3 regions of the Hylemonella sp. GW821-FHT10B10 genome follow, and region 2 is predicted to be linked to each of the others. Evidence: predicted binding sites of a transcription regulator. Region 2 holds the regulator's gene; each other region holds the start of a gene.
What was found. The regulator sigma-54, encoded in region 2, starts transcription at its own class of promoters, with help from an activator protein. The targets are predictions, from matches to a motif close to TGGCANGNAANCTGCTTT.

Region 1 (9,571 bases), 250 kb from region 2:
CCGTTGCGCTGCGCCAGCACTTCCAGGTCGGCGTGCGTGCCTACACGGATATTGGGCGTGTCGTACCACTGGTAGGGCAGGCGACGCGTCACGGGCATGCGGCCACCCAGCACACTGAGCCGGTTGGGCCAATGCGCGAAATTGGGGAAGGCCACAATGCCCACGCGGCCCACGCGCGCCGTCTCGCGCAGCACGGTCTCGGCGTTGCGCAGGTGCTGCAGGGTGTCGATCTGCAGCACCACGTCAAAACTCTGGTCTTCGAACAGGGCCAGCCCCTCGTCCAGGTTCAGCTGGATAACGTTGACACCACGCTGGACACAGGCCAGCACGTTGGCGTCCGCGATCTCGATGCCGTAGCCGCTGCAGCCACGCGTGGCCTGCAGATGGGCCAGCAGGGCGCCATCGCCGCAGCCCAGGTCCAGCACGCGGGCACCCTGCGGCACCAGGCTGGCGATGGTTTCCAGGGTCAGGCGATCGCTCATGCTGCCACCTCCTGCGCAACGCCCTGGAAGTAGGAGCGCACCAGCTTCATGTAACGCGCGTCGTCCAGCAGGAAGGCATCGTGGCCATGCGGGGCGTCGATCTCGGCGTAGCTCAGTTCGCGGCGGTTGTCGAGCAGGGCCTTGACCATCTCGCGGCTGCGCTTGGGCGAGAAACGCCAGTCGGTGCTGAAACTCACCAGCAGGAACTTGCAGCGCGCCGCCGCCAGTGCGCGGGTCAAGTCGCCGTCGTGCCGGCGTGCCGGGTCGAAATAGTCCAGTGCGCGGGTGATCAGCAGGTAGGTGTTGGCATCGAAGTACTCGCTGAACTTGTCACCCTGGTAACGCAGATAACTTTCGATCTGGAACTCGATGTCCTGCGTCGTGTACTGATAGCCTTCGCGTGCGACGCCGTCCACGGCTGTCCTGAGTTCGCGCCCGAACTTTTCGTTCATGACGTCGTCGCTCAGGTAGGTGATGTGACCGATCATGCGGGCAATGCGCAGGCCACGCTTTGGGATCACGCCCCGCTCGTAGAAATGACCCCCATGGAAATCGGGGTCGGTCACGATGGCGCGCCGTGCCACCTCATTGAAGGCGATGTTCTCGGCATTGAGGTTGGGCGCGCTGGCCACCACCACGGCGTGGCGCACACGCCCGGGGTACTGCAGGGTCCACGACAAGGCCTGCATGCCGCCAAGACTACCGCCCATCACAGCCGCCAGGGTCTGGATACCCAGGACATCGAGCAGGCGCGCCTGCGCGTTGACCCAGTCTTCCACCGTGACCACGGGGAAGTCGGCGCCATAGACCTTGCCCGTGTCCGGATTGACGTGCATGGGTCCGGTGGAACCGAAACAGGAGCCGAGGTTGTTGACGCCGATGACAAAGAATTTGTCCGTGTCCACCGGCTTGCCCGGGCCGATCATGTTGTCCCACCAGCCCTCGCTTTTGGCTTGGCCCTCGTAGACGCCGGCCACGTGGTGCGAGGCATTGAGCGCGTGGCAGATCAGCACGGCGTTGGACTTGTCGGCGTTGAGCCTGCCGTAGGTCTCGTAGGCCAGCGTGTAGCCGCGGATGCTCGCGCCGCTTTGCAAAGGCAAGGCGGCATCAAAGGTCATGGCCTGGGGCTGGGCGATCAGCATCGCGGTCTGGATCTCAAAAAACAAAACCCGGCATAGCGTTCAGCTCGGCCGGGTCTCAGGGAATCGAAACACTTGCCTGTTTAGCTGAACTTCGGAACTCCAGGGTTCCGGCGCCCGCAATCGGGTTCAAATCGGCGCTGAGGATTAGTATAAGTCCAAGTCTTCATCTATCGATACCGGAGTTGCCCATGTCCGAGCTGTATGGATCTGACGCCTACGCCCCGAGCGAAATCGCCCAGCGCATCGAATCGGTGGGCGTGACCAAAGCCAGGCTGGCCACACTGCCCCTGCTCATGCTGGGCGTTCTGGCCGGCGCCTTCATTGGCCTGGGGGCGATGCTGTCCGTGCTGGTAAAGTCCGATGCCACACTGGGCTTTGCCGCAGCGGCCATGGGCGGCGGCCTGGTGTTCTCGCTGGGCCTGTTGCTGGTGGTCGTGGCGGGCGCCGAGCTCTTCACTGGCAACAACCTGCTGGCCATGGCCTGGGCCGATGGCCGCATCAGCAGTGCGGAAGTGCTGCGCAACTGGGTGCTCGTGTGCGGGGCCAACTTCATCGGAGCGGCCGGCCTGGCTGTATTGGTGTTTGCCAGCGGGCACACCGATCTGAATGGCGGTGCTATCGGGCAACAGGTCGTGAAGATCGCCCTGACCAAGCAGGATCTGTCGCCTCTGCAGGCATTCTTTCGCGGCGTGCTGTGCAATGTGCTGGTCTGCATGGCCGTGTGGATGGCCATGGCCGGTCGCAGTGTGGTGGACAAGGCCGTGGCAGTGGTACCGCCCATCATGGCCTTTGTCGCCGCCGGCTTTGAGCACAGCATTGCCAATATGTACCTGATGCCGCTGGCCATGCTCTTGCAACACTTCGGTCCACTGGGCGCCACGACCCCGGTCACCTGGGGCGGCATGTTGGGCAATCTGCTACCGGTGATCGCGGGCAACCTGATCGGTGGCAGCGTGCTGGTGGGACTGGCCTACCACGTGATCTATCGGCGCAAGCCAGGAAACTAGGCACCCCAGCCGAACAGCACCGCCAGGCCCAGCACAAGGAAGATCCCCGCTGAGACCAGGTGCACCAGGCGGATCGGAATACGGCGTGTCATGCGCTCGCCCAGCCAGACCACCGGGGCATTGGCCAGCATCATGCCCAGCGTGGTGCCGGCCACAACCCAGGCCCAAGCCTGGTATTGCGCGGCCAGCATCACGGTGGCGATCTGGGTCTTGTCGCCCATCTCGGCAAGAAAGAAGGCGACCAGGGTGGTGCCGAACACACCCCAGCGCGGCACCCGCGAGACGTCGTCGTCGTCCATCTTGTCGGGTATCAGCATCCAGGCCGCCATGGCCAGAAAGGACAGGCCCAGGATCCAGCGCAGCCAAACCGGGCCCAGCACCGTGGTCACCCAGGCGCCCACGGCGCCAGCCAAGGCATGGTTAAAAAGGGTGGCGACCAGAATGCCCGCCACGATAGGCCAGGGCTTGCGAAAACGGACCGCCAGGATGAGGGCGAGCAGCTGCGTCTTGTCGCCCATTTCGGCCAGCGCGACCAGGCCGGTCGAAATCAGAAAAGCTTCCACCCGCTGATTCTATCTGTCGGGTTTCATGCCCCTTTTACCTTCCTTGGTGCGCGCATTGCACCTTCCTGGAGCGGTTTGGCCTGAATTTTGCTTGTCATTGGTGCATTTCCTAAAAACCCTGGTTTTCGCACCAGAAAAAAGCATTTTCTTCGGAGATCTCCTTATGGACGCACTAAAGCAGGGCGCCGACGCCCTGTTCATCCTGCTCGGCGCCATCATGGTTCTGGCCATGCACGCCGGTTTTGCTTTCCTGGAGCTGGGCACGGTCCGGCGCAAGAACCAGGTCAATGCCTTGATCAAAATCCTGGTCGACTTCTCGGTCTCCACCGTGGTCTATTTCCTGGTGGGCTACACCGTGGCTTATGGCACCGGTTTCCTGATTGGCGCCGACGAGCTGGTCGCTAAAAACGGCTATGAACTGGTGAAGTTCTTCTTCCTGCTGACCTTTGCTGCGGCCATTCCGGCCATCATCTCGGGCGGCATCGCCGAGCGGGCCAAGTTCTGGCCGCAACTGATCGCCACCGCCGCCATCGTGGGCCTGGTCTATCCCTTGTTCGAAGGCATCGCCTGGAACCAGAAGTTCGGCATCCAGGCCTGGATCCAATCCGTAAGCGGCGCGGAGTTCCACGACTTCGCCGGCAGTGTCGTCGTGCACGCCGTGGGCGGCTGGATCGCCCTGCCCGCCGTGCTGTTGCTGGGCGCGCGCTACAACCGCTACCGCAAGGATGGAGGCATCTCGGCCCACCCGCCCTCCAGCATTCCCTTCCTCGCACTGGGCGCCTGGATCCTGACCGTGGGCTGGTTCGGTTTCAACGTCATGAGCGCCCAGACCCTGGACAAGATCTCGGGCCTGGTGGCCGTGAATTCGCTCATGGCCATGGCCGGCGGCACGCTGGCCGCCCTGCTACTGGGCAGGAACGACCCGGGCTTCGTGCACAACGGACCGTTGGCCGGCCTGGTGGCCGTGTGTGCCGGCTCGGACCTGATGCACCCGCTGGGTGCGCTGGTGGTGGGCGGCGTGGCCGGCGCCATCTTCGTTTTCATGTTCACGCTGACGCAGAACAAGTGGAAGATCGACGACGTGCTGGGGGTTTGGCCCCTGCACGGCCTGTGCGGCACCTGGGGCGGCATCGCCGCCGGCATCTTCGGCAGCAAGGCCTTCGGCGGCCTGGGCGGCGTGAGCCTGGCGGGGCAACTCATCGGCACCGGGCTGGGTGTGCTCTGGGCCACGGCCGGGGGTTTCCTGGTCTACGGTGTGCTCAAGCTCTGTATGGGTCTGCGCCTGAGCCAGGAGGAAGAGTTCGACGGTGCTGACCTGTCCATCCACAAGATCGGCGCCACACCGGACCGCGAGGTCAACTGGTAGGGCCAGCGGCTCGCCTTGGCAGCAGCGATACGCAATCAGGGCGGCCTGGATACGACCGGTTTGTCGCATCCAGGCCCCGCTTTCCTGCAAATCCGGGGTCTGCGGGTATCCACTTGCTGGATATTTCAACGGGATCACGCATAATAGTTACGTACTGCTGTAAATCGGTGGTATTAAATTGCGGTGATTCGTCGGTTTTGCGTCTTCTTCAAGTCTTCAGTGCTTTGTTGCTCGCGGCTATCGGACTCCATCGCCTTAACTGAGTCTTTTTGAGGAGTCCCTTCATGGGCAACAAACTTTACGTGGGCAACCTGCCCTATTCCTTCCGTGATGAAGACCTGCAACGCGCCTTTTCCGCGCACGGCAGCGTGAGCAGCGCCAAGGTCATGATGGAACGCGACACCGGCCGCTCCAAAGGTTTCGGCTTTGTCGAAATGGGCAGCGATGCCGAGGCGCAGGCCGCCATCAGCGCCCTGCACGGCCAACAGCAGGGCGGTCGCGCCTTGGTGGTGAACGAGGCCCGTCCGATGGAAGCCCGCCCGCCCCGTAGCGGCGGCGGCGGTGGTGGTTATGGCGGCGGCGGCGGCGGTGGTGGTGGTTATGGCGGCGGCGGCGGTTACGGCGGCGGCGGCGGTGGCCGTCGCGAAGGCGGTGGCGGCGGTTACGGCGGTGGCCGCAGCAGCTACTAAGCTCTGATTTCCCCCCAAAAAGGACCCCATGCGGGTCCTTTTTTCATGGTTTTTCCTAGGCCAGGGCACCTTGTCTGAACAGGATTTCTGTGTCAATAATTAAAACGTGGCGGCTGGGAGGCTTGTCACAGGATTGCGGTGACCTGCCGAATTCGCATCGTCGATACACGAATTGATTGCGTTTCTGGGACTCCATCGCTTGTTTTCGGCTTTTGAGGAGTCCCTGCATGGGCAATAAACTTTACGTCGGCAATCTCGCCTATTCCATCCGCGACAACGACCTGGAACAGGCTTTCAGCCAGTTTGGCAGCGTGAGCAGCGCCAAGGTCATGATGGAACGCGACACCGGCCGCTCCAAAGGCTTCGGCTTTGTCGAAATGGGCAGTGATGCCGAGGCGCAGGCCGCCATCAACGGCATGAATGGCCAACCCCTGAGCGGCCGCAGCATCGTCGTCAACGAAGCCCGCCCGATGGAACCACGCCCCCCGCGCAGCGGTGGTTATGGTGGCGGTGGCGGAGGGGGGGGTTACGGTGGTGGCCGTCGTGAAGGCGGCGGGGACGGAGGCGGAGGTGGTGAGGGCGGTTTCCGCAGCCCCTACGGCAACCCGCGCGGAGGCGGGGGCGGCGGACGCCGCGGTTACTGATCCTGTCCGGATATCTTCAAAGGCCCCGTCAGGGGCCTTTTTATTGAGCCTGGCTAGGACGCCGGGGCGCGATGCTTGCGCGGCCGGCCTGCCAACAGGCGGTCGAACAAGGCATTGGGCAGGATACGCAGCAATTTGGCGGCCACGCCCATCTGCCAGGGAATGACCCGGTAGCTCACGCCAGCCTCGATCGCCCGAAGGGCACGCTCGGCAAAGGCCGGGGGCGACATGAGAAAGGGCATGGCATAGCGGTTCTGCCGCGTCAGCGGGGTGTCGATATAACCCGGGCAGAGCGTGACCACGCGCACGCCGCTGCCACGCAACTCACCTCGCAGGCTCTCGCAATAGCTGATGACACCGGCCTTGCTGGCGCAGTAGGCGCCATGGCCAGGCAAGCCACGGATGCCCGCCACGCTGGCGATGCCCACCAGGCGCCCCGAACCACGCTGCTGCATGGGCACGATGAAAGGATGGAACGTGGCCGCCAGGCCCACGTTGTTGACGGCAAAGGTCCGCGCCATGACGTCCAGGTCCTGTCTCTGAGCGGAGTCCATGCCCACGCTGATGCCGGCATTGGCCACCACCATATCTGGCAGGCCCTGCTGGGCCAGGCAGGCCTGCCCGGTTGCCACGATGCTCTGGACATCCGCCACGTCGGCGGCATACAGGCAATAGCGTGCACCATCGAGCTGATGGGTATCCGCCCACTGCTGCATCTCGTGCACACGGCGCGCCACCAGGGCCAGGTCATACCCGGCCTGATAGCACTGCCAGGCCAGGGCCTGGCCGATGCCGCTGGATGCCCCTGTGATGAAGACAAGTCTGCGCACCACAGCTTCCGCCATGTTCAGCGGTCCTGCGGCGCCTGCAGCGTGCCGCGCACCCGCCCCTTCAATTCCACCACCTGGTCGAAATTGCTGTAGTCCATGCTTTCGGCGGTGATGTGGTCGTTGCCCCGCGTCAGTGCCACCGGCTTGTGTGACTTGATGCGCTCCTCTTCCAGAAAGGCATGCAGGAATTCACCGTTGAAGCTCACGCGCGGCAACGTAACGCCCGCCCGGTCCACCGTGGCCTCGCGCACTACCTGCGCATCACCCATGAGCTGCACTTCGCTGGCGTCGTTGTTGGCCAGTGCGCGTTTGGCGGTGGCCACGGTCAGATGGCCGCGGCTGTTGAAGCTGCGGATACGCACCTGGTCGATCTCCAGCAGATCGGTGTGCGGATAGTGCCGCGCCTGCTCGCCATAGACCTCGCTCTTGAGTCGCCCGTCGGCATCGAAGGTCTTGATGGAGAAGCGCTCCATCATGTAGTCCGGGTCCTTGCGCAGGGGCTGCTCCGTCGCCCCGGGCTCCAGCAAGGGCGTGCTGCGCACCAGCCAATAGGTGCCCAGTGCCAGCAGGCCCATGAGCATGAGGGGCAGGTAGATCGACAGCCGGTCCCAGGCCAGGCGCACGATACGGATCACTGCGTGTACTCCTGCAGCAAACCGGCGTAACGACCACTGGCTACCAGCAGCAGGTCGCAGAACTCGCGCGCGGCGCCGCTGCCGCCGGCTGTTTTCGTCACATGATGCGCACGCGCCAGCACTTCGACATGGGCGTTGGGCGGTGCGCAGGCAAAAGCACAACGTTGCAGCACCGGCAGGTCCGGCCAGTCGTCGCCGATAGCGGCCGCCTGCGCCCAGTCCAGCCCCAAAGCTTGCAGCGTCTGCTCGGCGGCCGGCCGCTTGTCCTCGGTGCCATAGTGCACATGGCTGATGCCCAGGGCTTTAAGACGCGCGCGCAGCGCCGGGCTGTCCCGCCCGGTGATCACGGCCGGCGTGATGCCGGCACGCTGCAACAGCTTGAGTCCATGACCGTCCAGGGTATGGAAGCGCTTGAGGCTCTCACCCGTTTCACCGATATAAAGACCGCCGTCGGTGAGCACACCATCGACGTCAAAAAACGCAACACGCATGCCCTGCGCCAGCAGCAGCAGCTCGGGAGCAATGGCCAGCGCTGGTTGTCGGGCGTTCATATGACCTTGGCGCGCATCAGATCGTTGCTGTTCAAAGCTCCGCACAGGCGGCCCTCGCCATCGACCACCAGCACGCTGGTGATGCGGCGCTGCTCCATCATTTCGGCGGCCTCCACCGCCAACGCATCGTGCGCGATGGTCACCGGATTGGGGTGCATGAATTGCTGTGCGCTGCCTACGCGCACATCCACACCCTGTTCCAACAGACGCCGCAGATCGCCATCGGTGAAGATGCCCAGCACCCGGTCCATCCCATCAACGATCGCCGTGGCACCGAGGCCCTTCGCGCTCATCTCACGCATGATGACGCTGAAACCGGCTTCGGCACTTACCTTGGGCACGGCCTCACCCTGGCGCATCACGTCACTCACATGGGTGAGCAGCTTGCGCCCCAGCGAGCCCCCCGGGTGGGAGCGGGCAAAGTCCTCGGCCTTGAAACCGCGGGCATCGAGCAGGGCCACGGCCAGGGCATCACCCAGAGCCAACTGGGCCGTGGTGCTGGCCGTTGGCGCCAGGTTCAGGGGGCAGGCTTCTTTCTCGACCCCGGTATCCAGCACCAGATCGGCATGCAGGCCCAGGGTGGATTGGGGATTGCCGGTCATGGCGATCAGGGGCACGCCCTGGCGCTTGAGCACCGGAAGGATGGCCGTGAGCTCTTCGGACTCGCCGCTGTAGGAGATACCCAGTAAAAGATCGGCGGCCGTGATCATGCCCAGGTCGCCGTGGCTGGCCTCGGCCGGGTGCACGAACATGGCTGGCGTGCCTGTGGAAGCCAGGGTAGCCGCCACTTTGCGCCCGATGTGTCCGCTCTTGCCCATGCCCATGACCACCACGCGTCCCGGCACCTTGAGGATCAGGGCCACGGCCTGGGCAAAGGGTGCCCCGATACGCTGGCGCAAGCCGAGGACGGCCGCGGCTTCGATCTCGAGGGTTTCATGCGCGAGCCGGATGGCCCGGTTCGCATCCAGAGGCGGATATGCCTGCTTGCTTTCGCTCATGGAGCGATTCTATCGGGCGCGTACTGTCTTGCTAGTATCCGGGTATGACCGGGCTTGAACTGACTTTGATCTATCTGCTGGCTGCCGTACTGGGGGTGGTCGTTTTCCGCAGTCTCAAGCTCCCACCCATGCTCGGTTACCTGGTCGTGGGCGTGCTGATCGGGCCCAATGCACTGGCACTGGCGCAGAACTCCGAAGGCATCGCCCATCTGGCCGAATTCGGCGTGGTGTTCCTGATGTTCGCGATCGGCCTGGAGTTCAATCTGCCGCGCCTGCGCGCCATGCGGCGCCACGTTTTCGGACTGGGCCTGTTGCAGGTGCTGTTCACCATGCTGTGCACCATGGCCGGCGCCTATGGGCTGACCCTGCTGCTGCCCGACCAGTGGTCCATCAGCTGGCAGACTGCCCTGGCGCTCTCGGGGGTCATGGCCATGAGCAGCACGGCCATCGTGGTCAAGCTCATGGCCGACCGACTGGAGCTGGAGTCCGAACACGGCAAGCGCGTCATGGGCATCCTGCTGTTTCAGGATCTGGCCGTGGTGCCCCTGCTGGTGCTGATTCCCGCTCTGGGCAGCCCGGCCAATGAGCTGCTGGGCGCGCTGGGTTACGCGTTGCTCAAGGCCGTGGTGCTGCTGTCCCTGCTGCTGCTGGGCGGCCAGCGCCT
Region 2 (9,571 bases):
TCCAGTGGGCGGCCAGCTGGCTGAAGAACTCCACGCCCTCGTCGGTCTGCGCCAGCTCACGCGCGCCAAAGCGCGCGCCCTCGCCCTCGCCTGCCACACCACCGATGCCGATACGTTCTCCATACGGCGGATTCAGCAACATCACGCCACCGCCCTCGATGGGCGGCATGCGCTGCAGTGCATCACCACCGCGGAACTCGATCACGTCGGCCACACCGGCACGCTGGGCATTGCGCTGGGCAAAGTCCACCATGCGGTGCGACACGTCGCTGCCGTAGATCAGCGCCGCCTGGCCGGGCTCGGGCTTGACCACGGCCTGCGCGGCCTCGGCCTTCATGGCGGCCCACTCCTGGGCGCGGAAAGGCCGGTATTTCTCGAAAGCGAAACGCCGCAGCGAACCGGCCGCGATGTTGCAGGCGATCTGCGCCGCCTCGATCACCACCGTGCCGCTGCCGCAGCAGGGGTCGTACAGCGGCAGCAGGTCACCGTCGCCATCGGCCCAGCCACTGGCAGCGATCATGGCCGCGGCCAGAGTCTCCTTCAGGGGCGCATCACCCTTGTCCTCGCGCCAGCCGCGCTTGAACAACGGCTCACCCGAGGTATCGATATAGAGCGAGCAGCTGTCGGTGGTCAGGTGGGCGTAGATCCGCACGTCGGGCCACTGGGTGTCCACATCGGGGCGCACGCCGCCCGAGGTTTCGCGAAAACGGTCACAAACCGCGTCCTTCACCTTCAGCGCTGCAAAGTTCAGCGAGGTCAGCGGGCTGTGTTGCGCCGTGACCTCGACCTTGATGCTTTCCTTAGGTGTGAACCACTGCTCCCAGGGCACCGCCATGGCGGCGCGGTACAGATCCTGTTCGCTGCGGTATTCGGTGTACGAGAGCAACACCAGCACACGCTGCGCCAGGCGGCTGTAGAGGTTGAGCAGCATGGCCTGCGCAAACGAGGTGCGCACCGCCACCCCGCCGCGCTGTTTGGTGACACACCCCGGCGGCAGACCCGTGATCTGCAGGATCTCGGGCGCCAGATAGTCCTCCACGCCGGCGGCGCAAGGCAGAAACAATTGCAGCTGGTTCACAGTGCGTCCATTCAGAGCGCTTTGCGCAGGTTGGCGGGAGCTATTTTCAAGGCCTCGCGGTATTTGGCCACGGTGCGGCGCGCGCATTCGATGCCCTGCTCCTTGAGCATCTCGGAGAGCTGGCTGTCGGACAGGGGTTTCTTGGCGTTCTCGGCACTGACAAACTGCTTGATCAGCGCGCGCACCGCCGTACTCGAAGCGTTGCCGCCGGATTCGGTGCCCAGGCCCGAGCCGAAGAAGTACTTGAGTTCGTAGGTGCCAAAGGGCGTGGACATGTATTTGGCCGTGGTCACGCGGCTGATGGTGGACTCGTGCAGACCCAGCTCGTCGGCGATCTCGCGCAACACCAGCGGGCGCATGGCCAGTTCGCCGTGCATGAAGAAGTTCTTCTGCCGCTCGACAATGGCGCTGCTCACGCGCAGGATGGTGTCGAAACGCTGCTGGATGTTCTTGATGAACCAGCGCGCCTCCTGCAGGCGCTGCTGCAGCGCGGCGTAGTTGTCGCCTTCGCGGCCGCCGGCCTTGTGGCCCTTGAGCGCGTTGGCATAGATGTCGTGCACGCGCAGGCGCGGCATGATGTCCGGGTTGAGCTGCACGCGAAAACGGGTCTGCGCGCCATTGCCGCTGCGCAGCACCAGCACGTCGGGCACGATGACGTTGCGCTCGACGTTGACGAAGCGCCGGCCGGGCTTGGGCTCCAGCCGCGCCACCAGACCCAGGGCCTCGCGCGTCAGGGCTTCACTGCCGCCGCAGAGCTGTGCCAGCTTCTTGAGGTCACGCCGCGCCAGCAGTTCGGGCGGCTGCTCGATCATGCGCAGGGCCTGCGCCACCACCGCGGGCTCCGGCAAGGCCGCCGCACCCCTCATCGCATCGGCCTGCAAGGCGTGCAGCTGCAGGCGCAGGCATTCGGCCATGTTGCGCGCGCCCACACCCGTGGGCTCCAGACTTTGCAGCAGGCGCAGCGCGAGCTCGAAATGCTCGCGCACGGACTCCACCTGCTCCAGATCGTCGCCAGCCAGGCCCTGCGCCAGGGACTCCAGCGTGTCTTCCAGATAACCGTCGTCGTTGAGCGACTCGATCAGGAACAGCAGGGCCGCGCGGTCGACGGCATTCAGGCGCAGGGACAGGGCCTGGCGCTTGAGGAAGTCCGGCAGCGATTCCTGACTGCGCGCCAGTTCGGTGGCGTCGGCTTCGTCGTCCTCGCGCGCGCCGTTGCGCGCCGGCGCGTCGCCGCCCCATTCGCTGTCGTCGGGCGACATGTCCACGCTGCCGTCGCCCTCCCAGTTGCCCTCGATCTCCAGGCTGGTGGTGGCACTGTCGTCCGGTCCATCGCTGGACGACGCACTACTGCTGCTGTAGTCGTATTCCGCCTCGTCCTGTGCCACCGGCGTATCGGCACGCTCCAGGCCATGGGCCTCGCGCTCGACGCTGTCGTCGGCGCGTTCAAGGAAGGGATTTTCGTCGAGCAGTTGCTCGACCTCCTGGTTCAGCTCCAGCGTAGAGAGCTGCAGCAGACGGATGGACTGCTGCAACTGGGGCGTGAGCGCCAGGTGCTGGGAGACCCGTAGCGACAGTCCCTGTTTCATGATGCCAAGCCGATGTGCAGGGGGGACCCCCTCACATCTTGAAGTGCTCGCCGAGGTAGACCCGGCGCACATCGGCGTTGTTGACGATCTCGGCTGGCGTGCCCTGGGCCAGCACCCGGCCCTCGCTGATGATGTAGGCGTGGTCGCAGATGCCCAGCGTCTCGCGCACATTGTGGTCGGTGATCAGCACGCCGATGCCGCGCGCCTTGAGGAAACTGATGATGCGCTGGATCTCGATCACCGCGATCGGGTCGATACCGGCAAAAGGCTCGTCCAGCAGGATGAAACGCGGCTGGGTGGCCAGGGCGCGGGCGATCTCCACGCGGCGGCGCTCGCCACCCGACAGCGCGAGCGCGGGCGACAAGCGCAGCGTCTCCACGCGCAGGTCCTGCAACAGGGCGGTAAGACGGTTCTCGATCTCGCCCTTGCTCAGCGGTTTGCCGGCCTCGTCACGCTGCAGCTCCAGCACGGCGCGCACGTTGTCCTCGACGTTGAGCTTGCGGAAGATGGACGCCTCCTGCGGCAGGTAGCTCAGGCCCATGCGCGCGCGCTGGTGGATGGGCATGTGCTCCACGCGCTCGTCGTCGATCAGGATCTCGCCGGCACTGGCACGCACCAGGCCCACGATCATGTAGAAGGAGGTGGTCTTGCCCGCCCCGTTGGGGCCCAGCAGTCCCACCACCTCGCCCTTGCGCACGGTCAGGGCCACGTCCTTGACGACCTCGCGGCTGCCGTAGAACTTCTTGAGGTGGCGCGCCTCCAGGCGGCTGGTGTCGGCGCCGGGCTGCGTGTCCTGGGCGATCGCCGAGTCGGGCTGGGAGTCGGGCACAGCCCCGCTTACCATCTGCTGGCTGTCGCTCACTTGCGTCCTCCGCCCAAGGTGTCGTCATTGCGCAGGGGCAGGCCGGGGCGTGGTGCCACCGGGGCCGCTGTCGTCTCGTTGCGCGGTGTCAGCGTGGCGCGCACGCGCTCGCCACCCTTTTGCGGGCCGCCGTCCACCGTGAACACGTCCGTCAGGCTGCTGTACTGGATGATGTTGCCCGTCACCACATCGGCCACCTGGGTGCCGCGCAGGCGGCGCAGGCGGGCGTCCTTGATCAGCTTGAACACGTCGGCGCGGCCGTCGTATTCGATGGTTTCGCTCTCTCCCTCGATGTATTCGTCCTCGCCGTCGCGTTTCTGGCGGAAGTAGGCGCGCTGGCCGGCTTCGGCCGTCACCACGCCGAACTGGTAACCCTGGGGGTCCTGGCGCACTTCGATGCGTGTGCCCTTGATGATGATGGAACCCCGGGTCAGCACCACATTGCCGCTGAAGACGCTGGTCTGCTTGAGATCGTCATAGCGCAGGGCATCGGCCTCGATGTTCATCGGTTTCTTGGCATCGGCCTTCTCGGCACTGGCCACGCCCGCGTTCAGTGCACAGGCTGCGCACAGAAGGAAGCGGAGGATGGTGAATTTCATAAAGGCACGAATCTTGCTCTTTGGGGTCCTGGGCATTGTAATCGGGCCGGGCGGCTGGTCCAGTCCTTGCTTTTGCCCCTGGGCGGTACGCGTGCTTGCAGGACCCCTGCCGTATGTCTTCCGAGGATTCGTGAGAGACTTCCGGCCACCGCTAGCCCTGTTGCGCCATCCATGAACCTGCTCTTTGTCGCCGACCCGCTGGAATCCTTCAAGACCTACAAGGACAGCACCTTCGCCATGATGCGCGAGGCCCAGCGCCGCAACCACACGGTGGCCGCCTGCGAGCCCCAGCACCTGAGCTGGACGGCCAGCACCGGCGTGCAGGCGCCGGTGCGCCGCATCCGCCTGACCGGCCACGAGGAGCACTGGTTCCACGAATCACCGCTGGCACCGGCCCAGCGCCTGGCCGCGCTGCGCGACTTCGACGCCATCGTCATGCGCAAGGATCCACCCTTCGACAGCGAGTTCTTCTACGCCACCCATCTGCTGGAGCAGGCCGAGCGTGAAGGCGCCCGGGTCTTCAACAAACCACGCGCACTGCGCGACCACCCCGAAAAACTGGCCATCCTGGAATTCCCGCAATTCACCACGCCTACGCTGGTCACACGTAACGCGCAGGCCGTGCGCGACTTCCACGCGCAGCACCGCGACATCATCCTGAAGCCGCTGGACGGCATGGGCGGCATGGGCATCTTCCGCGTGCGCGACGACGGCATGAACCTGGGCAGCATCATCGAGACGTTGAACCGCGACGGCGCGCAGTCCCTGATGGTGCAGAAGTTCCTGCCGGCCATCGCCCAGGGCGACAAGCGCATCCTGGTCATCGGCGGCAAACCCGTGCCCCACGCGCTGGCGCGCATCCCGCAGGGCGGCGAAGTGCGTGGCAACCTGGCAGCCGGCGGCAAGGGTGTTGCCCAGCCCCTGAGCGCGCGCGATCTGGAAATTGCCGGGGCCATCGGCCCGGTGCTGGCCGCGCGCGGCCTGCTGCTGGTGGGCCTGGACGTGATCGGCGACTGCCTGACCGAAATCAACGTCACCAGCCCCACCTGCTTCCAGGAAATCACGCACCAGGCCGGCTTCGACGTGGCGGCCATGTTCATCGACGCGCTGGAAACCGCACTGACAGTGCGTTGAGCGTCGGCTCAGCCCTTGGCGGGCGTGCCGTCCACAAAAACCCGCAACTCACCCGGTGCAAACGCCGTCCACTGCTCATCGGTGGTCAGCGGGGCCGTCACCACCACCGCCACGCGGTCGCCCGGCGCGGCGTGCTCGGCGAAATTCACACTCAGATCCTCGTCGCGCAGCGTGGCGCTGCCGAAGGGGTGCTGGCGCACCACGTGGTAGAGGTTCGTCGAGGCATGGGCCCACAGGGCCTCGCCATTGCTCAGCAGAAAATTGAAGGTGCCGTGTTTCGCAATCTGCGGCACCAGCTCGCGCAGCGTCAAGGTCAGCTCGGCAATGCTGGGCACGCTGGCATGTGACTTGGCCAGTTCCTGCATCAGCCAGCAGAAGGCGCGCTCGCTGTCGGTGTGGCCCACAGGCCTGAAGCTGCCGTGCAGGCGCGGCATGTAGTCCTTGAGGTCGCCGTTGTGCGCGAACACCCAGTAGCGGCCCCAGAGCTCGCGCACGAAAGGGTGGCAGTTCTCCAGCGTCACCTCCCCCTGGGTGGCCTTGCGGATGTGCGAGATCACGTTGCGACTCTTGATCGGGTAGTGGCGAATCAGCTCGGCCACCGGCGACTCGGCGGCCGACTGGTGGTCGACAAAATGGCGCAGGCCCTTGTCCTCGAAGAAGGCAATGCCCCAGCCATCGCCATGGTGGTCGGTACGCCCGCCGCGCTCGGCAAAGCCGGCGAAGCTGAACAGCACATCGGTCGGCACATTGCAGTTCATGCCCAGCAGCTGGCACATGGTTTCAGGCCTCCTTCGGCTCGGGCTGCCCGCGCGGTGTGCTGCGCATGCGCCAGGCCGCCAGCATGGCCAGGGCGCAGACCCCGGCCAGCATCACGAAGGTCTCGTCGAAGGCGGCCAGTCGCGCGGGGCTGGTCTCGCCGCGGGCCAGGCTGTCGCCATGCACGGCGATGCGCCACTCCAGCACGATGCCGCACAGGCTCACACCGACGGCGCCACCCAGCATGCGCAGGAAATTGATGGCGCTCGAGGCCTGCGAGATCAGGCGCGGCTCCAACCCGGCCATGGCCCCGTTGTTCAGCGAGGGCAGGATGAACCCCAGGCCGATACGACCCAGGATCGCCCAGGCCACCAGCAAGGCCAGCACGGTCTGGCGCGCCATGCCCGGCATCAGGGTCAGCATCAGCGCGAAAGAGACAGCCAGCAGGCCCAGGCCGATGCAGATCAGCACCCGGATGGGCCAGTGGTCCGACAGGCGCCCGGCCAGCGGAATGGTCACGGCCAGCACCAGGCCGGCCGGCAGCATGATGGTGCCCACGTGCGAGGCCGAGAGCTGCTGGGCCATCTGGATGTAGAGCGGTAGCAGGTAGGTGGAACCGAAGAGGGCCGTGCCGTAGATGAAGGCCACCAGACTGCCCATGGCGAAGGAACGGAAGGCAAACAGGTCCGGATGCATGAGCGGCATGTCGCCGCGGCGCGCCTGGTGCCGTTGCCAGAGTATGAACACCACCGTACAGGCCAGGGCCAGGCCCAGCAGGGCCCAGGCCTGCGGCCCGGCCGCACCATGCAGCTCGACCATGCCGTTGAGCAGGCACAGGGTACCCACCGTGGCCAGCAGCAGGCCCTGCCAATCGAGCCGATTGCCGTGGCGATCGGGCGCGCTGCCCCCGGGCGAAGTGGTGGGCACATAACGGAAGGCCAGCCACAGCGATGCCAGGCAGAAGGGCACGACCATGAAGAAGATGGAGCGCCAGCCAAACCAGTCCACCAGCAGGCCGCCGATGCTGGGGCCCAGGGCGGGCGCGAGCACCACACCCATGCCGAAGATGCCGCCCGCGCGCCCGCGCTCGTGGGCAGCGAAGGCCCGCATGATGATGATGGCCGGGATGGGCTGCACCACACCCGCGGCCAGACCCTCGACCACACGCGCCACCAGCACCACCTCGAAGCTGCCCGCCAGGCCGCCGCCCACACCGCCGCCCAGCAGCATGAGCATGGCCACCACATAGGTGCGGCGGTAGCCGAAGCTCGCCAGCAGCCAGGGGGTGCACAACATCGCCACGGTGGTGGCCACCATGAAGCTGGAGGTGGCCCATTGCGCGCGCTCCTGGCCCAGCACGAACTGGTGGCTCATGTCGGGGATGGCCACGTTGATGATGGTCGAGGACATGATGGAGGCCATGGTGCCCACCATCACGGCCAGCAGCAGCAGCCAGCGGTAGCCTTCGCCGTAGCGGGCCTGCATTTCGGGCAGGGTGGAGGGGTGTTTCATGTCGAGGACCTTGTGCCGGGGCCGGCCACCGTAACACGGGCCAGAGGGCCCAGATTGGCCAGGGCCGTCTGCAATTCGCGCTGCAGGCGCGACAGCTCGTCCGGCGTATGGGGCCGGGCCAGTTCGATCTCCACCTCGAGCCCGCCTTCCAGATAATGCAGGCGCAGCGCGGCCGGCGCCTCGCGCAGCAGCTCCTGCACGCGAGCCAGCACCCGGTCCCGCGGCGGCAAGGCCAGCACGCGGGCCAGATGGCGCACCGTGCCGGGATCGATGTGCACCGTGCACTCGGCCACCCGGTGCGCGGACTTGACCTGCGCGCTGATCTGCTCGGCGATGTAATGCCCCTCAGACACCGAGAGATGCGTGCCCACCTCCACATGCATGTCGATCACGGCCCAGTCGCCCATGCGTCGCGTGCGCAGGTTATGCACGTCCAGCACACCATCGATGGCCTGCACCGTGCGGCGGATGCGCTCGATCTCCTCGGGGTCGAGCGCGTGGTCGGTCAGGCTGTGGAAGGCATCCACCGAGAAATCCCAGCCCGCCTTGACGATCATGAAACCCACGATGACCGCCGCCACCGCGTCCATGCTGTGGTAGCCCAGCAGGTTGGCAGCTATGCCCAGCGCCACCACGAGGGAAGAAGCCGCATCCGCGCGTGCATGCCAGGCGTTTGCGATCAGCATGGAACTCTTGAGCTGCTCACCGATGCGCCGCATGTAGCGGAACAAACCCTCCTTGGCGACCAGCGTGATCAGCGCGGCCACCAGCGCCAGCGGGTGCACGGCGCCCAGGTTCTGGCCCTCGTGCAGCTTGACCCCGGCCGTCCAGACCATGCCCACACCCGTGGCCACGAGGATCAGGCCGATGGCCAGGGAGGCGGCCGTCTCGAAACGTGCATGGCCGTAGGGGTGTTCCGCGTCGGCCTCGGCATGGGAATGGCGCGCGGCAAACAGCACCACGCCATCGGCCACCAGGTCGGACAGGGAATGCAGGCCGTCAGCGATCAGGGCCTGAGAGCGGGCGAACACCCCGATCACCACCTGGGCAGCCGCCAGGAACACATTGACCCAGACGCTGATCCAGGTCGAACGCCGGGCCTGGCGCTGCTCTTCGTGGGTGCGGGTCATGGCTTGGGAGGCTGGAAGACGGTGGGAACCTGATGCTAGCAGGCGGGGCGCCATGGTGGCACCATGCGGTACATGACACTGCACCACATGGGCTGCCTGCTTCTGCTGCTGGCGTACGCGCCAGCCACCCTGGCCAGCGCGCAACTTGCGCTGGACAAGGGCTGCTTCAGCTGCCATGGCGAACCGCCACGGCGCAGCGCGCCGAGCATGAACCAGCTCGCTGGCGACTACGCGCGCTACCGCGGACAGGTGGATGCGCCGCGCCGGCTGGCCGACAAGCTGCGCGAGGGCGGCCTGTTCGGCCACATTGCAGCCCATGAACGCCTCAGCCGCGAAGAGTCTGAAGCGCTGATGCGCTGGATCATCGAGGGAGCGAAATAAGCCGAAGCCGCCTAGGGCCGGGCCGCCCGGGCGCAGGCCTCGCAGATGCAGGCCAGTCGTCGTGCCTCGGCCGGTACGCGCGCCAGCAGCTCCGGGGTGAAGGTGGCCGTGGTGCACCAGCAGGGCGGCTGGGCAACCCCGGTGGCACGTGCCAGCTGGTTGGCGCAGGCGTTGGACTGGCCGCACAGAGGGCAGAGAGTGGGGTCGATGGCGGACGGCAAGCCGGCCACGGATTTCGGTTCCATGGCAGCAGTTTAGCGCTGCCCCTCGTTTAGACTTCGTGCTCCCACCCCCGAGATCCCCCGTGTCTGTCACCCTGCGCCCCTCCCACATCCTGGCCCTGCTCCTGGCAGGCCACAGCCTGCTGCATTTCGTGCTGGGCTGGGTGCTGGGCCTGTCAGGTGACGAAGCGCACTACGCGCTCTACGGTGCCAACCTCGCCCTCAGTTATTACGACCACCCGCCCCTGGTGGGTTGGGTGCAGTGGCCCCTGGTCGCGCTGGATGCGCCCGAGGGCTTTCTGCGCCTGGTCC
Region 3 (9,571 bases), 360 kb from region 2:
TGCCGGCATCTTGCGCGGCCGGCACCTTGGCCTTGAGGCTGGCGGGCAGGAGGCCGCGCACCAATTGCCCCATTTTCATGGCCGGGGCGAACAGCGGTGAAGTCAGGCCCTCTTTCAGGGCCCAGCGCACGAAGCGTTCGCTGGTGGGGCGGGGCACCTTTTCATCCACGATCTTGCGGCCGATGTCGACCAGGTGACCGTAGTCCACGCCCGAAGGGCAGGTGCTTTCGCAATTGCGGCAGGTGAGGCAGCGGTCCAGGTGGGCCTGGGTCTTGCGCGTGGGCACCTCGCCTTCGAGCACCTGCTTGATCAGGTAGATGCGGCCGCGCGGACCATCGAGCTCGTCGCCGAGCAGTTGGTAGGTGGGGCAGGTGGCGGTGCAGAAGCCGCAATGCACGCATTTGCGCAGGATGGCTTCGGCCGCCTGGCCGTCGGCTGTGTGCTTGAACTCGGGAGCGAGATTGGTTTGCATGAAGGTTCGCCAGTCCTGCTCAGAAATCGGGGTAAAGGCGTGCGCGGTTGAAGATGCCGGCCGGGTCGAACTGTTTCTTGAGTTCGCGGGTGATGCGATCCAGCGGCGCGGCCAGCGGGGTAAACACGCCCGCGCTTTTGTCCTTGGCGCGAAACAGCGTGGCGTGGCCGGTGGTGGCATCCAGCACCGCGCTCATGTCCGGGCGCCGCGGCAAAGGCAGCTTGAGCCAGCGCTGCGCGCCGCCCCATTCGATCAGCGTGGGGCCCAGGCCCAGCGGCGGCGCCGTGTCGGGCACGCTCAGGCGCATCAGCGATTCGCCCTCGGCGAGCTGGAAGAAAGGTGCCGTCTGTTCGCGCAGCGCGTTCCACAGGAGCGTGGCCTGGCCCTCGCCCAGGACGGTGCCGCCCATGCTCTTTTGCGCTGCGGCCACAGCTGCCTGTGCGCCGCGCAGGCGCACCATCAGCGCGCCCTCGTGCCAGCAAGACGCATTGACGGGCAGGGGCAAGACGCCCCAGGTGTTGAGTTGCGCCAGCGCGCGCGCCTCGTCCAGCTCAAACACCAGGGTGCTCTCGGCCACCGCCCGCGGCAGCACCTTGAGCGAAACCTGAGTGATCAGTCCCAGGGTGCCCATGGCGCCGGCCATCAGGCGCGAGACGTCGTAACCGGCTACGTTCTTCATGACCTGGCCGCCAAAGGTCAGCAATTCGGCCTTGCCGTTGAGCAGTTCCAGCCCCAGCACGTAGTCGCGTACGGCGCCGACACTGACCCGGGCCGGACCGTTCAATCCTGCGGCCAGCATGCCGCCCACGGTGGCGACGGCGCCGTCCGTGGCGAAATGCGGCGGCTCAAAGGGAAGGTACTGGCCCTTTCCCGCCAGCACGGCTTCCAGCTCGGCCAGCGACGTGCCGGCACGCACTGTGACAACCAGCTCACTGGGTTCGTAGCTGACGATACCGGCCAGAGGCCGGGTGTCCAGCAACTCACCCAGCAGGGACTGGCCGTAGAAGTCTTTGCTGCCGCCACCGCGGATGCGCAGTGGCGTACCGGCCGCGGCAGCCTGGCGCACACGCTTCGTTATGTCTTGCAGGGCTTGATCCATGCCGCCATGTTAACGGCTGGCAGGCGCGCCAAGGAAAAAAGGCCCGCTTGAGCTTGCGCTCTTGCGGGCCTGAACCAGAGGAGACTCTCGCTTGCTCTGGTGCGGCAGGCGGTGCACAAGGCGCCGGCTGCCGTCCATTGCTCGTTTAACGGTTGTAGGCGGTTTCGCCGTGGGCCGTGATGTCCAGACCTTGGCGCTCGTCTTCTTCGCTGACGCGCAGACCGATGGTCAGATCGACAATCTTGTAGGCGATGAAGGAGACCACGCCAGACCAGACGATGGTGATCATCACAGCCTTGGCCTGGATCCACACCTGAGCGGCGATGGAGTAGTCGGCCGGGGTCACCATGCCGGCCGTGACCCAGTCACCGACCAGGCTCGGGCCACCCAGGGACGGGCTGTTGAACACGCCGGTCAGCAGGGCACCGAGGATACCGCCGACGCCGTGTACGCCGAACACGTCGAGCGAGTCATCGGCACCGAGCAGCTTCTTCAGACCGCTGACACCCCACAGGCAGATGAAGCCAGCCAGCAAGCCGACGATCAGCGCGCCACCGATGCCGACGTTGCCAGCAGCGGGCGTGATGGCCACCAGGCCAGCGACGGCGCCGGAAGCAGCACCCAGCATGGAGGCCTTGCCCTTGAGCAGCGCCTCACCCACGCACCAGGCCAGCACGGCAGCAGCCGTTGCCACGAAGGTGTTGGCGAAGGCCAGGGCGGCGAAGCCGTTGGCTTCCAGGGCAGAGCCGGCGTTGAAGCCGAACCAGCCCACCCACAGCAGGGCGGAACCCACCATGGTCAGCGTCAGGCTGTGCGGAGCCATGGCTTCCTTGCCGTAGCCGATGCGCTTGCCCACCATGTAAGCACCCACCAGGCCAGCAACGGCGGCGTTGATGTGCACCACGGTACCGCCGGCGAAGTCCAGAGCGCCCATCTGCCAGATGTAGCCAGCCTTGCCGTTCATGGCGTCGACGACTTCCTTGGCGGTGTAGGCATCCGGACCCATCCAGAACCAGACCATGTGCGCGATCGGGGCGTAGCTGAAGGTGAACCACAGGGCCATGAACATCAGCACGGCCGAGAACTTCATGCGCTCAGCAAAGGCACCGACGATCAGCGCGCAGGTGATACCCGCAAAGGTGGCCTGGAAGGCGGCAAACACGATCTCGGGGATGTAGACACCCTTGCTGAAGGTCGCGCCGTTGGCGAAGGTGCCTGCGACGTTGTCCCAGATACCCTTCATGAACAGACGATCAAAGCCTCCGATGAAAGCGTTGCCCTCCGTGAACGCGATGCTGTAGCCATAGATGAACCACAACACGACGATCAGCGAGAAGGTCACCATGACCTGCATCAGCACCGACAGCATGTTCTTGCTGCGGACCAGGCCGCCGTAGAACAGGGCCAGGCCGGGCACGGTCATCATGATGACCAGCAACGTGGAGACCATCATCCAGGCGGTGTCGCCCTTGTTGGGCACGGGGGCGGCAGCAGCCGGAGCAGCGGCGTCTGCGGGAGCGGCCGCGGCCGGAGCGGCTGCTGCTGCGGGAGCGGCGGCCTCGGTGGCCGGAGCAGTCTGGGACCAGACTGCGGCGGAGCCGGCCAGCAGGCCCAGACCCAGCACGAAGGAGACGATTAGTTTTTTCATTTCAGTGTTCTCTCTTTAGTGGGAGCCTCAGAGCGCTTCCTTGCCGGTTTCACCGGTGCGGATACGCACGACCTGCTCGAGGTTGTACACAAAGATCTTGCCGTCGCCGATCTTGCCGGTGCGGGCCGAGCCTTCGATCGCCTCGATGACGCGGTCGACCAGCTCGTCAGCCACGGCCGCCTCGATCTTCACCTTGGGCAGAAAGTCGACCACGTATTCAGCACCGCGGTACAACTCGGTATGACCTTTCTGGCGGCCAAAGCCCTTGACCTCGGTGACGGTGATGCCTTGCACCCCGATGGCCGAGAGGCCTTCTCGCACCTCATCCAGCTTGAAAGGTTTGATGATGGCTGTAACGAGTTTCATGGGTTCTCCTCTGGTTTGAGTTGAATTTAGAAGGTGTATTTCACACCCACCACAGCGGTGGCAGCTTCCAGTTGGCGGCCGTTGACCTTGTAGAGACTGGCCTTGCCATCGGTACCGACCGCTGCGATGGTAGCGGACAGGCCCTTGCCCAGATCCTTGGCCAGCGTAACGGAGTAGTCGGTATAGCTGTAGTCCTTGTTCGTACCAGGACCGGCGATTTCCTGGCGGCCCACATGCGGGACGACAGAGTAGCCGCCGCCCAGGTCGAAAGTAGCCGACAGGTCGTAATAGACGCTGCCATCGCTCTTTGCGGTACCGAACAGGTTGGAGAAGGCATAAGACACCTTGAAGGTGTACGCGCCATAGGTCAGGGCGCCATAGGCTTCGTCGGTGCTGGCATTGGCGGTCGACACATCCTTGTAGGTGTTGCCGACGTACTCATAACGCAGGTAGCCCACGTCATACGTGAAGTCCTTGCTGATTTCACCCTTGTAACCACCGTAGATGTCGAGTTCGACATCGCCCTTGGTCTCGATGTTGGCGGCGGTGCCGGCTTCCTTGATCCAGCGGATCTGCGAACCCCAGGCGCCGACGTAGAAACCGCTGCTGTGGGCATAGTCCACGCCGCCTTGCACAGCCGGGGCCAGGGCCGACTGGGCCAGACCGCGGTAACGGTATTCGCTGACGGCACCCACGTTGTAGGCCAGCTGGGCCATGACAGAAGAGCCGGCGGTCAGGGTCAGGGCGGCCAGGGCGATCTTGGATTTCAGGTTCATGTCTTACTCCATCAGAGAGGGTTAAAGGGGACGAACCGGATAAGCAGGGACCGTGCCAAGTTATCTACCCAGAATTTCCACATGAATATGTACACGTATCTGCACAAGCCGCGTTAAGATAACTGTACAAATGTACAGATTGCACCAATAGTGTGCTGTTTGGTGCGGCTTGTAGCGAGGTTTGCACCTTTATGAGGAGGATCTGGTCATGAGCCTGTCACTGGTGCATAGTCGGGCCCTGCTGGGCCTGGAGGCCGCCACGGTCACCGTGGAAGTCCATCTGGCCAATGGGTTGCCCAGCTTCACACTCGTCGGCCTGGCCGAAACCGAGGTCAAGGAGGCACGAGAACGCGTGCGCTCGGCCATCCAGAACGCCGGCCTGGAGTTCCCGCACAACAAGCGCATCACGGTGAACCTGGCACCTGCGGACCTGCCCAAGGACTCGGGCCGCTTTGATTTGCCTATCGCCCTGGGCATCCTGGCTGCCAGCGGCCAGATCGATGCCGCGGCCCTGGCCGACTATGAGTTTGCCGGGGAGCTGTCGCTGTCCGGTGAGTTGCGCCCGGTGCGCGGTGCGCTGGCCATGGCGCTGGCGCTGCGGGGGGTACCCACCCGGTTGGTCCTGCCGCCTGGCAGTGCCGAAGAAGCCGCCTTGGTACCCGACTCCACTATCTACAAGGCTGGCCATCTACTGGACGTGGTGCAGCAATTCCTGCCCGGCCGCGTAGCCACCACCATCGATGCACCAGGCTGGGCCCGGCTTACTGCGCAGCCGCTGCAATGGAACCATGAGGGACCCGACCTGGCCGATGTCAAGGGGCAGGCAGGCCCGAAGCGGGCGCTCGAGATTGCGGCCGCAGGTGGTCACAGCATTCTTTTCAGCGGCCCACCTGGCACCGGCAAATCCATGCTGGCCGAGCGACTGGCCGGTCTGCTGCCCCCGATGTCCACCAACGAGGCCCTGGAAAGTGCCGCCCTGGCCAGCCTGGCCGGACGTTTCGATCTCGCCACTTGGGGCCGGCGACCCACCTGCAGCCCGCACCACTCGGCCAGCGCCGTCGCCCTGGTGGGTGGGGGGTCACCCCCGCGACCGGGGGAGGTCTCACTAGCCCACCAAGGCGTGCTCTACCTGGATGAACTGCCAGAGTTTCCGCGGGCCGCCCTGGAAGCCTTGCGCGAGCCTCTGGAAAGCGGTCGCATCACCATCGCGCGCGCGGCACGGCGCGCTGAGTTCCCTGCCCGTTTCCAGTTGGTGGCCGCCATGAACCCTTGTCCCTGCGGGCACCTGGGCTCGGCCCAACGGGCCTGCCGCTGCACCCCTGACCAGGTAGCCCGCTACCAGGGCCGGTTGTCGGGCCCCCTGCTGGACCGCATAGACCTGCATGTGCAGGTGGGTGCTTTGCCAGCCAACGAATTGCTGCAGGCCCCTCCCGGCGAGAGCACGGCCCGTGTGCGTGCGCGCTGCTCGGCGGCGCACGAGCGCGCCCTGGCGCGCCAGGGCAAACCCAATCACCTGCTCACCGGGCAGGAGATCGACACGCACGCGCGGCCCGAGGAAGCCGCCCTGCGTTTCCTCGATGCGGCCGCGGTACGCTTGGGTTGGTCGGCGCGCGGCCTGCACCGTACGCTGAAGGTGGCACGCACCATTGCCGACCTGGCCGAGGCGCCACGCATCACGCTGGAGCACGTGGCCGAGGCGCTGCAATACCGGCAGCTTCACTCCAGCAGCATCAACGCCTGACGCCGACGCAAGGCCTGCCCGAAAAACAGCCCTGCGGCCACCAGCACGGCGCTGCCCACGGCAATCACGGCCGTTGAGCCAAAGCGGCCCACCAGACTGGCGGCCAGCAGCACGCCGATGGATTGCCCCAGGAAAAGCGCCGAGGCGAACAGCGACACGGCCGTGCCGCGCGCGGCCGGGGCCATCTGCGTGGCATTGGCCTGCATGGTGTTGTGGAACATGAAAAAGCCGAAGCCTGCCAGCAGGCTGGCCGGCAGCGTGGGCCACCACACCGGTGTGAAGGCGATCACCAGCGCAGACAAGCCCAGCAGGCTCACGCCGCCGCGCGCCAGGCCGTGTTCGCCCAGGCGCGGGATCAGGAAACGCGCCACGGCCATATAGAACATGCCACCAAGACCGAACAGGGCTGCAATGGCCCCCGAGGCGGACAGCGACAGGCCCAGTTCATGGTGCAAGTGCGCGGCCCAGATAGCCAGCACGCCAAAACCCGACGCACCCTCAACCAGCGCGACGAGGAGCACGATGCGCGACCAGCGTCCCGTGACGATCTGCAAGGCCTGCTGCACGAAACCGGGGCGCACCTCGGGCACGGGGTTGTGCACGACCGGCGCCTCGCCACGCTGGCGCCGCTCATCACGCCAAAGAAGCAGGCCCACCACACCGAACATCAGGGTCATGAAGGCAAAGGCCCAGCGCCAACCCAGCGTGTCGGTGAACACACCGCCCAAGAGTTGACCGCCGGTGATGCCCAGCGTGGTGCCCAGGCCCACACGCGCCAGCGTCTCCTGGCGCTGCTCATAAGCCACCGCATCACCGATCCAGGCCAGCGACAGCGGAATGATGGCGGCCGCCCCCAGTGCCATCAGCATGCGGGCCAGCACCAGCATGTTGAGGCTGGCCGCAAAGACCGACAGCACGCTGGCCACGCCGCAGCCCAGCGTGGCCCAGGTGACGATGCGGAACTTGCCCAGACGGTCGCCCAGCGGGCCGTAGACCAGTTGGCACAGCCCATAGACCACGGCGAAGACCGAGATCACCCGCGCGGCCTCGGCCAGGCTGACCGAGAACTCCCGCGCCAGTTCGGGCAGCATGGCATCACACAGTCGTTGCACGGCCATGCTCGCGAAGGTAGCGAAGGACAGCAACAGGACGGAACGGTTCGTGGAAGCGGAAATGGTGGCAGTGCCGGAACTCATGCAGGGATGTAGAAAGAGAATCAGCGGACAGGGCACGCACGGCTCGGAAGCGACGTGCGAGGGGCGTACTGAATCATAATCGTCGCCATGCCCACGCGCTCGAGCAAGGATTCCGCGCTGATCGGCTGGCTCTCACTGGCCCAGCTCATCAGTTGGGGCAGCGTGTTCTACACCTTTGCCCTGCTGCTCGAACCCGTGGAGCATGAACTGGGCCTGAGCCGCGCTGAGTCTTCGCTGGCCTTCAGCCTCGCCTTGCTGGCCGAAGGCCTGCTGGCCTGGCCCGTGGGCCGGCTGATCGACCGCGGTCACGAACGCGCGGTCATGACCGGTGGCTCCTTGTTGCTGGCGCTGTGCCTGGCCTTGCACAGCACGATCCACAGCCAGGCGGCCTATTACCTGGTCTGGCTGGGCCTGGGTGCCGGTCTGGCCGCTACGCTGTACCAGCCGGCCTTCGCGGTGCTCACGCGGCGCTTCCCGGACAACTTCCGCCGCGCCATCATCACCATGACCTTCCTCGGTGGACTGGCCAGCACGGTGTTCATCCCGCTATCGGCCTGGCTGATCGACGCACTGGGCTGGCGCCACGCCCTATGGCCCTTGGCCATGATGCAGCTGCTGGTCTGCGCACCTATCCATGCCTTCATGCTGCGCCGCACACCGGCCATGCGGTCCCGTGCGCCAACCCATCATGCACCGCTGGCCCCTTCCCTGCGCCGGCATCTGCTGGGCGCGCCCTTCCTGCTGATCGGCACTTTCATCGTGTTGCTGATGGCGGTGACGGCCGCGCTACCGGCACACCTGGTCAGCCTGCTGCGCGAACACCAGCTGCCCGAAGCCTGGGTCATCGCCGTGCCAGCCAGCATCGGTGTGCTGCAGGTGCTGGGCCGCATGCTCCTGTATTTCTTCGAGCACCACTTCGACATCCACCAGGCCAACCGGCTGATCCCCGGCCTGATCCCCCTGGGCTTGCTGGCCCTGCTGCTCGCCCCGCTGGCCGGGACGGCACAGGTGGTCGTGGTGCTGCTTTTCGTGCTGCTGTATGGCATGGGCAACGGCATGCTGACCATCGTCAAGGGAACGGCCGTTGCCGAATACGTAAGCCACGAGCACGTGGCAACGCTCAATGGCGCGCTGGGCCTGCCCATGGCATTGGCGCGCGCCGCTGCCCCGCTGGTGCTGGGTCTGCTGTGGAGCCCGGCCGGTGGTTATGCCAGCGGGCTGTGGCTGCTGTTGGGTCTTAGCGTTCTGGGCCTGCTGGCCTTGGTGCAGGCGCAACGCCTGGCGCGCAGGCCGCCGACCTAGTAACCTGCTGGCAGGGGCTGCAGCCCCCCTCCGTCCAGGCGCACGCGCTCGCCCACGGCGACCGGTGTGGCCAGCTCCATCGTGCGCCGACTGCCGTCATCCATGCGCAAGTCCACCTGATAAGCCGTCACCTTTTTCATCTTTTTCTCGACCTGGTTTCCGGCAATGCCGCCGCCGATGGCGCCGATGATGGTGGCCACGTCCTTGCCCTGGCCGCGCCCAAACTGGTTACCAACCAAGGCCCCGAGTACGCCACCTGCCACCGCGCCGGTGCCGCCGGACTCCCCTTCCCGCTCCACCGGTGTCACGGCTGTCACGGTGGCGCAATCCACACAGATCGGTTTGACGACCACCGGCGGCGGCGCTTCGACCGGTGCCGCCGCGGCCGCCACGGCCGCCACGGGCGCAGGTTTGGCGGCCTTGGCGTGAGCGACCCTGGGTTTGGTCGCAGCAGGTTTTTCGGCAACAGGGGCAGGGGCTTCGCTCACCGCTGCCGCCACAGGCACGGCCGACGCAACGGTGGCAACCGGAGCGGCCGCTTGGGCTTCATCGGTCTTGTGCGCCTGGGTGTAATACAGCGCGCCACCCAGCCCCAGGACCGCGGCGCCCAGCACGCCCACGGCCGCCCACAGGGTTTTGGTGCCAGCCACCGCGGCGCCGGTCATCGTCACATCGTTCATCTCAGTATTCCTTGCTGACTATAGGTAGGGTAGGCCCGGCAAACACGCCGGACTACACCTTCAACGTTCATGGCTTCAAATCGTAGACAGCAGGGCCACGCGCGCATGCGTCGCGCGTGTAAAAGTCCGTAAAGCCGACCTTGGTCTCAGAGATTGGGGGCCAGCAGGCGCTGCAAGGCCTGCTCGCTCATGCCGCGGCGACGTGCGAGATCGTGCAGCTGGTCCTCGCCGATGCGGCCGACGTTGAAGTAGGCGCTCTGAGGATGCGCCAGATAGAAGCCGCTGACGCTG

Region 1: a site for sigma-54 is predicted at 3,271-3,288, ahead of AC07NT_RS14490 (ammonium transporter). Genes of this name have one in related genera too.
Region 3: a site for sigma-54 is predicted at 4,402-4,419, ahead of AC07NT_RS13965 (TorF family putative porin). Genes of this name have one in related genera too.

What each region holds. Positions count from the first base shown of each region.
Region 1 covers NZ_JBWKNN010000003.1:188,439-198,009, reverse strand. Annotated here, with positions in the region: gene metW (methionine biosynthesis protein MetW) at 1-482, opposite strand, end outside; gene metX (homoserine O-succinyltransferase MetX) at 479-1,624, opposite strand; gene AC07NT_RS14500 (formate/nitrite transporter family protein) at 1,813-2,631, shown strand; gene AC07NT_RS14495 (TMEM165/GDT1 family protein) at 2,628-3,194, opposite strand; gene AC07NT_RS14490 (ammonium transporter) at 3,358-4,560, shown strand; gene rbp (RNA-binding regulator) at 4,845-5,249, shown strand; gene rbp (RNA-binding regulator) at 5,477-5,893, shown strand; gene AC07NT_RS14475 (SDR family oxidoreductase) at 5,947-6,738, opposite strand; gene lptC (LPS export ABC transporter periplasmic protein LptC) at 6,741-7,358, opposite strand; gene AC07NT_RS14465 (KdsC family phosphatase) at 7,355-7,909, opposite strand; gene AC07NT_RS14460 (KpsF/GutQ family sugar-phosphate isomerase) at 7,906-8,907, opposite strand; gene AC07NT_RS14455 (monovalent cation:proton antiporter family protein) at 8,952-9,571, shown strand, end outside.
Region 2 covers NZ_JBWKNN010000003.1:438,383-447,953, reverse strand. Annotated here, with positions in the region: gene AC07NT_RS15660 (THUMP domain-containing class I SAM-dependent RNA methyltransferase) at 1-1,078, opposite strand, end outside; gene rpoN (RNA polymerase factor sigma-54) at 1,090-2,664, opposite strand; gene lptB (LPS export ABC transporter ATP-binding protein) at 2,696-3,508, opposite strand; gene lptA (lipopolysaccharide transport periplasmic protein LptA) at 3,523-4,125, opposite strand; gene gshB (glutathione synthase) at 4,297-5,259, shown strand; gene AC07NT_RS15635 (class II glutamine amidotransferase) at 5,268-6,035, opposite strand; gene AC07NT_RS15630 (DHA2 family efflux MFS transporter permease subunit) at 6,040-7,527, opposite strand; gene AC07NT_RS15625 (cation diffusion facilitator family transporter) at 7,524-8,657, opposite strand; gene AC07NT_RS15620 (c-type cytochrome) at 8,730-9,038, shown strand; gene AC07NT_RS15615 (cysteine-rich CWC family protein) at 9,050-9,283, opposite strand; gene AC07NT_RS15610 (ArnT family glycosyltransferase) at 9,343-9,571, shown strand, end outside.
Region 3 covers NZ_JBWKNN010000003.1:79,890-89,460, forward strand. Annotated here, with positions in the region: gene glcF (glycolate oxidase subunit GlcF) at 1-472, opposite strand, end outside; gene glcE (glycolate oxidase subunit GlcE) at 492-1,571, opposite strand; gene AC07NT_RS13955 (ammonium transporter) at 1,717-3,219, opposite strand; gene glnK (P-II family nitrogen regulator) at 3,247-3,585, opposite strand; gene AC07NT_RS13965 (TorF family putative porin) at 3,612-4,361, opposite strand; gene AC07NT_RS13970 (YifB family Mg chelatase-like AAA ATPase) at 4,570-6,102, shown strand; gene AC07NT_RS13975 (MFS transporter) at 6,078-7,298, opposite strand; gene AC07NT_RS13980 (MFS transporter) at 7,386-8,600, shown strand; gene AC07NT_RS13985 (glycine zipper 2TM domain-containing protein) at 8,597-9,280, opposite strand; gene metH (methionine synthase) at 9,427-9,571, opposite strand, start outside.